Regions from separate parts of the Enterobacter sp. MGH 24 genome, predicted to be linked through region 4. Evidence: predicted binding sites of a transcription regulator. Region 4 holds the regulator's gene; each other region holds the start of a gene.
What was found. Region 4 encodes CRP, which controls carbon source genes, mostly activating them, when cyclic AMP is high. Its sites were predicted from a motif close to ATGTGANNNNNNTCACAT; they were not measured.

Region 1 (2,208 bases), 530 kb from region 4:
CTTACGCAGTACGCCTGCACCCATTGCGCTGGAACCCATACCGGCGTCGCAGGCAACGATGATTTTACGCACATGGCTCAGGTCGTTAGAGACATCGCCAGCCGCCAGCGGGGTCGCGCCTTTGGATTCGGCTTTCATGTCGTGCATACGACGGGTTGCCGCTTCGATATCGTCGTCTTCTTTCACTTTGCTGGTTTTCAGCAGGATAGAAGAGACCACGAAGGAGACCGCCATCGCCGCACAGATCGCCGCGATGTTCGCGAAGTACGCCCCTTTCGGCGTCATCGCCAGTACCGCCAGGATGGAACCCGGAGAAGCCGGAGACACCAGACCGCCGCCCAGCACGCTCAGGGTGAACACGCCGGTCATACCGCCGAGGATAACGGCCAGGATCAGACGTGGGTTCATCAGCACGTACGGGAAGTAAATTTCGTGAATACCGCCCAGGAAGTGAATGATTGCCGCACCGCCAGCAGACTGCTTCGCGCTGCCGCGACCAAAGAACATATACGCCAGCAGAACGCCCATACCCGGACCCGGGTTAGCTTCAATCAGGAAGAAGATAGACTTGCCGAGATCGTGTGACTGCTGAATACCCAGCGGCGAGAAGATACCGTGGTTGATGGCGTTGTTCAGGAACAGGATTTTTGCCGGCTCTACGAAGATAGACGCCAGCGGCAGCATGTCGTGCGCAACCATGAAGTTAACGCCTGCCGCCAGAATTTTGGACAGCACTTCAACCGCAGGGCCAATGCCGAGGAACGCCAGAATCGCGAGGATCATCCCGATGATGCCCGCAGAGAAGTTGTTCACCAGCATTTCGAAGCCGGATTTGATCTTACCATCAACCCAGACGTCGAATTTCTTAATCGCCCAGCCGCCCAGAGGACCGGCAATCATCGCACCGAGGAACATCGGCATATCCGCACCGACTATAACACCCATGGTCGTGATGGCACCCACTACGCCACCACGGTCACCGCCCACCAGACGACCCCCGGTGAAACCGATGAGCAGCGGCAGGAGATAGGTAATCATTGGGCCAACAAGTTTCGCCAGCGTTTCGTTAGGCAACCACCCTGTCGGAATGAACAATGCGGTGATGATACCCCACGCGATAAACGCGCCGATATTTGGCATCACCATGTTGCTGAGGAAACGACCAAAGCTTTGAACTTTGATCTTGAAATCGGATGACATAAAACACCCCTTCTTCTGTTTGCGCTTAGGCTTGCGGCCCGAGGTTTGTTGTTAATGAGGCGGCAGAGGTAGCCGGACCCTGTTCTGATGCTGTGAAATCTGGCACTGAATCGTTCAACTGTCCAGACGGTGGAAATTTGTGTGACACGCATCACGTAAATGTAGGGGGTGCGGACATCAATGAGGTGATCTGAATCACAAAACGAATGGACAAAAAAAATACGATGGCGAGAAAAACGACAAAAACCACTCTTTTATGTGATGAGTATCACGATTTGATTTTGTGGGTTTGTTTCTGGATTGTGACTGATTTCACAAAATATTTTTATACAGATTTCTCCGGCTGTGATCGGCGGCAAACTCTGCTTCGCGATTCAGCGCCAGGATGATATTGCACGACACGATAAGCTAAAAAACCACTTTTGATGTGTGGTATGGCGAAAAGTTAAAACGTGGATTACGCTCATATTGTAAGGTTAAGTATATTATTATTCAGGATATATTTTGACACGCTTATAAACTTGCATGGAGATATTATAAAAACCGATACTCCCCGGCTCTGAAATAACCAGCATGCCTTTTGTATTTTAAAATAAATTAATTAGGTTGCGTACTGTTTTATTAATTTAATGAGTTGACGTTGTTTAAGTGAGGAGAATATGTTTCTCAACTATTTTGCGCTGGGCGTATTGATTTTTGTATTTCTGGTTCTCTTTTATGGAATCATCGCCATCCATGACATTCCTTATAATATGGCCAAAAAGCGTAACCATCCCCATGCCGATGCGATTCATACGGCAGGCTGGATTAGCCTGTTTACGCTCCATGCCATCTGGCCGTTCCTGTGGATATGGGCCACGCTGTACCGTGAAGATCGCGGCTGGGGGATGCAAAACCACATCACCAAGCCTGATGAGGTTCCGGGCATGGATGCGCTGGCCAAACGCGTGGCCGAATTAGAACAAAAGCTGGCCGCGGTACAGCCCGCTGCTGATAAAAACACGCTGG
Region 2 (2,208 bases), 490 kb from region 4:
GATAAGGTGTGCACCACTGACTCTCGTTTGCGTGCCATCAACGATGGCGCTGTGCGGGTCGTGGTTAAAATCTACTGAGACCAACGGTAATTCCGTATAGTCAACTATACCATGAAATGCCCCCTGTGCCGCTTTTTGCAGCAACAGGTTGACTTCACAGGCTTTTACCGGTTTTTTCACCGTCACGCTAAGGTCGATTGCAGTGACGTTAATCGTCGGGACACGCACAGCAATCGCTTCAAACCGATCGTTAAACTGCGGGAAGATTCGGGTGATCCCTGCCGCCAGTTTCGTATCCACCGGAATGATTGACTGGCTCGCCGCGCGAGTGCGTCGTAAATCCGGATGGTAGGCGTCGATAACCTGTTGATCGTGCATGGCGGAATGAATCGTGGTCACGGTGCCGGATTCAATACCATACGCATCGTCTAACAGTTTGATGACCGGAATAATGCAGTTGGTGGTACAGGAGGCGTTGGAGACAATACGGTGTTCGGCCTGCAGCTCATGCTGGTTGACGCCAAACACGACGGTCGCGTCGAGGTCGTTACTGCCGGGATGAGAAAACAGGACTTTTTTTGCACCAGCAGCCAGATGCGCCTCGCCATGTTCTCGGTTGCCGTAGACACCGGTACAGTCAAGCACCACATCCACACCCAGTTCACGCCAGGGTAGCCCGGAGATGCTGTTCTCATGCAGCACACGAATAGCGTCATCGCCCACAAACAGCTGATCTCTTTCCTGGCGTACATCCCAGGCAAAGCGTCCGTGGCTGGTGTCATATTTCAACAAATGCGCCATGCCCGTAGCATCCGCCAGTTCATTGATTGCCACCACGGTTATTTCCGCCCGACGTCCGGATTCATACAAAGCACGAACCACGTTACGTCCGATGCGACCGAAGCCATTAATCGCTACGCGTACGGTCATAGATCTCCTGCAAAGCAATCCCTGAGTTTGAGGTGGCTGAAAGAGTAATCCAGCTACGCCCGAAGGGGAATCCTTGCTGTCACAAACTGCGATTGATTGGTCAATTGTCGAACATTTAATCGACTGAAACGCTTCAGCAAGAATAAGCGAATCGGGGAATAAAAGGAATGTCTGTCCAGATGAATAAGCGAGCTATATGACTTGCGTCACATTTTAGGTGGAATAATGTCTACAAAAAAGCCGGGTGGCGCGCTAGCGCTTACCCGGCCTACTTTCGCGCCATTTGTAGGCCCGGTAAGCGCTAGCGCGCCACCGGGCAAAACAGCAATTACAGCAGTTCTTTCGCCTTCGCGACAACGTTCTCAACGGTGAAGCCGAACTCTTCGAACAGCAGCTCTGCCGGAGCAGACTCACCGAAGGTGGTCATGCCGACGATAGCGCCGTTCAGACCCACGTATTTGAACCAGTAGTCAGCGATACCCGCTTCCACTGCCACACGCGCGGAAACCGCTTTAGGCAGGACGGATTCACGGTAAGCGGCATCCTGTTTGTCGAACGCATCGGTAGACGGCATGGAGACCACGCGCGCTTTCACGCCTTCGGCAGTCAGTTTTTCCCACGCTGCAACAGCCAGTTCAACTTCAGAACCGGTGGCGATGAAGATCAGCTCAGGCTGGCCCGCGCAATCTTTCAGCACGTAACCACCGCGAGCGATGTTCGCCAGCTGCTCTGGAGTACGTTCCTGCTGTGCCAGGTTCTGACGGGAGAGGATCAGCGCGGTTGGACCGTCCTGACGCTCAACGCCGTACTTCCACGCCACCGCGGATTCAACCTGGTCACATGGACGCCATGTGCTCATGTTCGGGGTGACGCGCAGGGAAGCCACCTGCTCTACCGGCTGGTGAGTTGGACCATCTTCGCCCAGACCGATGGAGTCGTGGGTGTAGACCATCACCTGACGCTGTTTCATCAGCGCAGCCATACGCACGGCGTTACGTGCATATTCAACGAACATCAGGAAGGTAGAGGTGTACGGCAGGAAACCACCGTGCAGGGAGATACCGTTGGCAATCGCAGTCATACCGAATTCACGTACACCGTAATGGATGTAGTTACCGGCAGTATCTTCGTTGATTGGCTTAGAACCAGACCACAGGGTCAGGTTAGATGGCGCCAGGTCAGCGGAGCCGCCGAGGAATTCAGGCAGCAGAGGACCGAATGCTTCAATCGCATTCTGAGACGCTTTACGGCTCGCGATTTTAGACGGGTTCGCCTGCA
Region 3 (2,208 bases), 2.9 Mb from region 4:
GCAGGCCGAAGCGATCGACCATAAAGATCCGGCTGCGCGCTTCGGACTCGGTCAGGCCGTCATCCACCATCAGCGCCACAATTTTTTCAGCTATCCCGCATCCGGCAGAGCCGCTGCCCAGGAAGACCACGCGCTGATCGCGAATGCGCGTGCCCGCCGCATGCGCCGCCGCCATCAGCGTCCCTGCTGTGACGGCGGCCGTGCCCTGGATATCATCATTGAAGCAGCACAGCTGGTCGCGGTAGCGCTGGAGAAGTCGGGTGGCATTTTTCTGCGCGAAGTCTTCAAATTGCAGGAGAACATTGGGCCAGCGCGCTTTAACGGTGCTGACAAACATATCCATAAACTCAGCGTACTGGTCGTCGCTGATGCGCGGATGACGCCAGCCCATGTACATCGGGTCGTCGAGGTGTTGCTGATTATTGGTGCCGACATCCAGCATAATCGGCAGGGTAGAGGCCGGATGGATCCCGCCGCAGGCGGTATAAAGCGACAGCTTGCCAATGGGGATGCCCATTCCGCCGATACCCTGATCGCCAAGCCCTAAAATACGTTCCCCGTCCGTCACCACAATCACGCGAACGTCGTTGCGCGAAAAACTTTGCAGCATCTCGTCAATACGATGGCGGTTAGGCCATGAAATAAACAGGCCGCGTGCGCGTCGATAAATCGTGGAGAAATGCTCGCAGGCTTCACCGACCGTCGGGGTATATATAATCGGTAACGTCTCTTTCAGATGCGAACGCAGGAGATTATAAAAGAGCGTTTCATTGGTGTCCTGAATATTTCGCAGATAAACATGACGCGAAATATCGCTTTTAAAATGGCAGAACTGCACCCAGGCGCGCTCGGTTTGTTCTTCAATGGTTTCAACGTTGTGCGGCAATAACCCATGCAGATTAAAATTGTCACGCTCTTCTTTAATAAATGCGAGCCCTTTATTTAGCAGCGGATTTTCCAGCAATACGGCCCCGTTATAGGGGGTGTACAGAACTTCTTTCCGGGACATGGTTAACTCCTGAATATTTAAGCAATACAGATAAAAGGCGAGTAAAAACAGTGGCTTTACTGGGTGTAAAGACACGGTTTGTTGTGCGTTTGATTGGGGGGTAATTTAGCGCTTAGCTAACGGAGCAGGAGTGATAAAGTTCACATTCTTTCTGGTTTTATTAATTTCAAAAAGGAATGCACCGATCGCCATGAATAACTTTAGTTACATAATGATGAATTAAATTATTTAAAAGGAAAGAGTTATTGCGTTCACATTTCTCTGCGGGAGCACATGCTAATTTCACCCTGAGCCTGTTTTTAGAAAAGGCCGCATAATTCATTATTTATATTTAAGAACATTTTTTCGTATCAGGAATAATTTCAGTTATTCCTTTCTCTGTATATCCGAACACAATTTTCAGGTGATTATATGAAAGATAATCCTGTACCGACTTCTGAGCTGTCTACCTCGCGTTTTGCCTTTGGGCTCAACAATGCCGAGGTGGGCACGGTCCCGTTGATGCTGTTCGTCGGGATTGCCGCCATTGTGGCGACGTCCGCCTGGGCAGGGCTGCTGCCGAAAAATATGATAGGTGGTCTCGCGGTCATCATGACCCTCGGCTTCGCGTTTGCCAAAGTGGGGCGTCAAATCCCGGTGCTGAAGGATATCGGCGGCCCGGCGATCCTGTGCCTGATGGTTCCCTCCGTGCTGGTCTATTTTGGCGTATTCGGGAAACAAACCCTTGATACCGTACACCTGCTGATGAAAGAGGCGAATCTGCTCTATTTCGTCATCGCCTGCCTGGTGGTCGGCAGCATTCTGGGAATGAACCGGGTGCTGCTGATCCAGGGGATGATGCGCATGTTTGTTCCGCTGGCGGCGGGGACCTGCATGGCCGTGCTGAGCGGCCTCATGGTGGGCTCACTGTTTGGTTATACGCCTTACCACACCTTCTTCTTCATCATTGTGCCCATCATCGGCGGCGGAATTGGCGAGGGGATTTTGCCGCTGTCCCTGGCCTATTCGGCAATACTGGGGCAGACGCCGGACGTCTACGTTGCGCAGCTGGCACCCGCTGCGGTCGTCGGGAATATCTTCGCCATTATTTGTGCGGGCTCGCTGGCGCGTCTCGGCGCGAAACGTCCTGCGCTTTCGGGAAACGGCATGCTCACGCGGAGTAAAGACGACGCCAGTCTGTTTGCCGGGGCACAAAGCGC
Region 4 (2,208 bases):
GTTAAACAGCCCGTACCATAATGTCCCCAGGGCGTAGATCAGCAGCGGCTCCCACACCGGCATATTCCCGGCGAGGCTCAGCGTGAAAATGGCCGCAATCAGCGAAGCGGGAAGCAGGCGGGCGTGCAGCGAACTGATTTCCGCCGTCACGCCGAGGGTCATGGCCAGTACGGTCAGGATCAGCGGCAGCGGGATATCCCGAGCCAGTAAAAGCTGTACGGCGAGGCTGCAGCCAGCAAACAGGCAGCCACCGATAATCAGGCGTTTAAAAAAGCGCTTATGCGGCGTGTCAAGACCGGCGATGTTGCAGCAGGCGGGCACGAGGGAAAACAGCAGGCCTTGCTGGAGGTGTCCGAGGATCAGACCTATGGCCACAGGAAGGCACAACACCAGCGTTTGCCGCAGTGCGTAGTTAACTTCCGGGTGATAGATCAGCCTGCGCCACATGGGGAGTAGAGACAAAAACGGCGTGACACCTTGCGATGGCACGCCGTTTAAGCGGAATTAACGCGTTCCGTAGACCACGATGGTTTTACCGTGGGCGGAGATCAGGTTTTGATCTTCCAGCATTTTCAGGATACGGCCCACTGTTTCACGGGAGCAACCGACGATCTGACCAATTTCCTGACGGGTAATTTTAATTTGCATGCCGTCCGGGTGGGTCATGGCGTCTGGCTGTTTCGCCAGGTTCAGCAGGGTCTGCGCGATACGGCCTGTCACGTCCAGGAAGGCGAGGTTACCCACTTTTTCTGACGTGACCTGCAGACGGCGCGCCATCTGGGAAGAAAGACGCATCAGGATGTCAGGGTTAACCTGAATCAGCTGACGGAACTTCTTGTAAGAAATTTCAGCCACTTCACATGCTGTCTTTGCACGAACCCAGGCGCTACGTTCCTGGCCCTCTTCAAACAGGCCCAGTTCACCGATGAAATCGCCCTGGTTCAGATAAGAAAGGATCATCTCTTTCCCTTCTTCATCTTTGATCAGCACTGCCACCGAGCCTTTAACGATGTAATACAACGTTTCCGCTTTTTCACCCTGGTGAATCAGCGTGCTCTTTGATGGGTACTTATGAATGTGGCAATGAGACAAGAACCATTCGAGAGTCGGGTCTGTTTGCGGTTTGCCAAGCACCATGCGCTGTTATCCTCTGTTATAAGCTGTCACCAGAGTCATCAGATGCATCCGGACTCTGGGGTTGCAATCGAATTCTTACCCATACCCTGGGAAGTCGGCTACCGTAACGTTTCGCAGCCAGTAAAGTTTGATGTCCTCTGCATACATGTGTAACGTCAATGTATTACTGTAGCATCCAGAGTGTTTTAGCATAGCTTTCGCCGCGTGTCTCCTGGTGTCTCGCTTCAGCATGATGCAGGTCGCCTTCCATTGCGAGAAATGTAACGCACGCGTAATCTGTCACCAAAAATGCAACGTTGGAGTTTAAGAATATGCAAGCGCGCGTGAAATGGGTTGAAGGTTTAACGTTCCTGGGCGAGTCCGCTTCAGGACACCAGATTTTGATGGACGGTAACTCCGGCGATAAAGCACCAAGCCCAATGGAAATGGTGCTAATGGCGGCAGGGGGATGCAGCGCAATTGACGTGGTGTCGATCCTGCAAAAAGGTCGTCATGACGTGACGGATTGTGAAGTCAAACTCACGTCAGAACGTCGCGAAGAGGCGCCACGCCTGTTCACCCATATTAACCTGCACTTTGTGGTCACCGGTAAAGAGCTGAAAGACGCGGCGGTCTCGCGTGCGGTGGACCTGTCTGCGGAGAAGTACTGCTCTGTGGCGTTAATGCTGGAGAAAGCGGTAAAAATCACGCATTCGTATGAAGTGATCGAGGCTTAAAAAACAAAGCCCGGTGGCGCTGCGCTTACCGGGCCTACAACTGCACGAACGTAGGCCGGATAAGCGAAGCGCCATCCGGCAACAGGCGTCACGCAATCTGCTTCCCTTCCATCAGTCGCTCCACCAGCGGCGTCATGATGAGCTCCATCGCCAGCCCCATTTTTCCGCCCGGCACCACTAACGTATTCATGTGCGAAATAAACGAGCCCTGCAGCATGGCCAGCAGCCAGGGGTAATCAATGCCGTCGAGGTTGCGGAAATGGATCACCACGAAGCTCTCATCCAGGGACGGGATACTTTTGGCGGCAAAGGGGTTGGAGGTGTCCACCGTCGGCACGCGCTGGAAGTTGATATG

Region 1: L370_RS14415 (PTS mannitol transporter subunit IICBA) is a predicted target of CRP. The motif match lies at 1,457-1,474, and genes of this name have one in related genera.
Region 2: epd (erythrose-4-phosphate dehydrogenase) is a predicted target of CRP. The motif match lies at 1,125-1,142, and genes of this name have one in related genera.
Region 3: L370_RS03660 (2-hydroxycarboxylate transporter family protein) is a predicted target of CRP. The motif match lies at 1,138-1,155, and genes of this name have one in related genera.

The regions. Positions count from the first base shown of each region.
Region 1 is NZ_KI535657.1:1,560,992-1,563,199, forward strand. Features, by position in the region: gene L370_RS14415 (PTS mannitol transporter subunit IICBA) at 1-1,200, opposite strand, end outside; gene L370_RS14410 (DUF3302 domain-containing protein) at 1,860-2,208, shown strand, end outside.
Region 2 is NZ_KI535657.1:546,950-549,157, forward strand. Features, by position in the region: gene epd (erythrose-4-phosphate dehydrogenase) at 1-930, opposite strand, end outside; gene tkt (transketolase) at 1,259-2,208, opposite strand, start outside.
Region 3 is NZ_KI535657.1:3,903,737-3,905,944, reverse strand. Features, by position in the region: gene L370_RS03655 (NAD-dependent malic enzyme) at 1-1,009, opposite strand, end outside; gene L370_RS03660 (2-hydroxycarboxylate transporter family protein) at 1,421-2,208, shown strand, end outside.
Region 4 is NZ_KI535657.1:1,032,624-1,034,831, reverse strand. Features, by position in the region: gene L370_RS16795 (YccS/YhfK family putative transporter) at 1-447, opposite strand, end outside; gene crp (cAMP-activated global transcriptional regulator CRP) at 505-1,137, opposite strand; gene L370_RS16805 (OsmC family protein) at 1,449-1,853, shown strand; gene L370_RS16810 (phosphoribulokinase) at 1,942-2,208, opposite strand, start outside.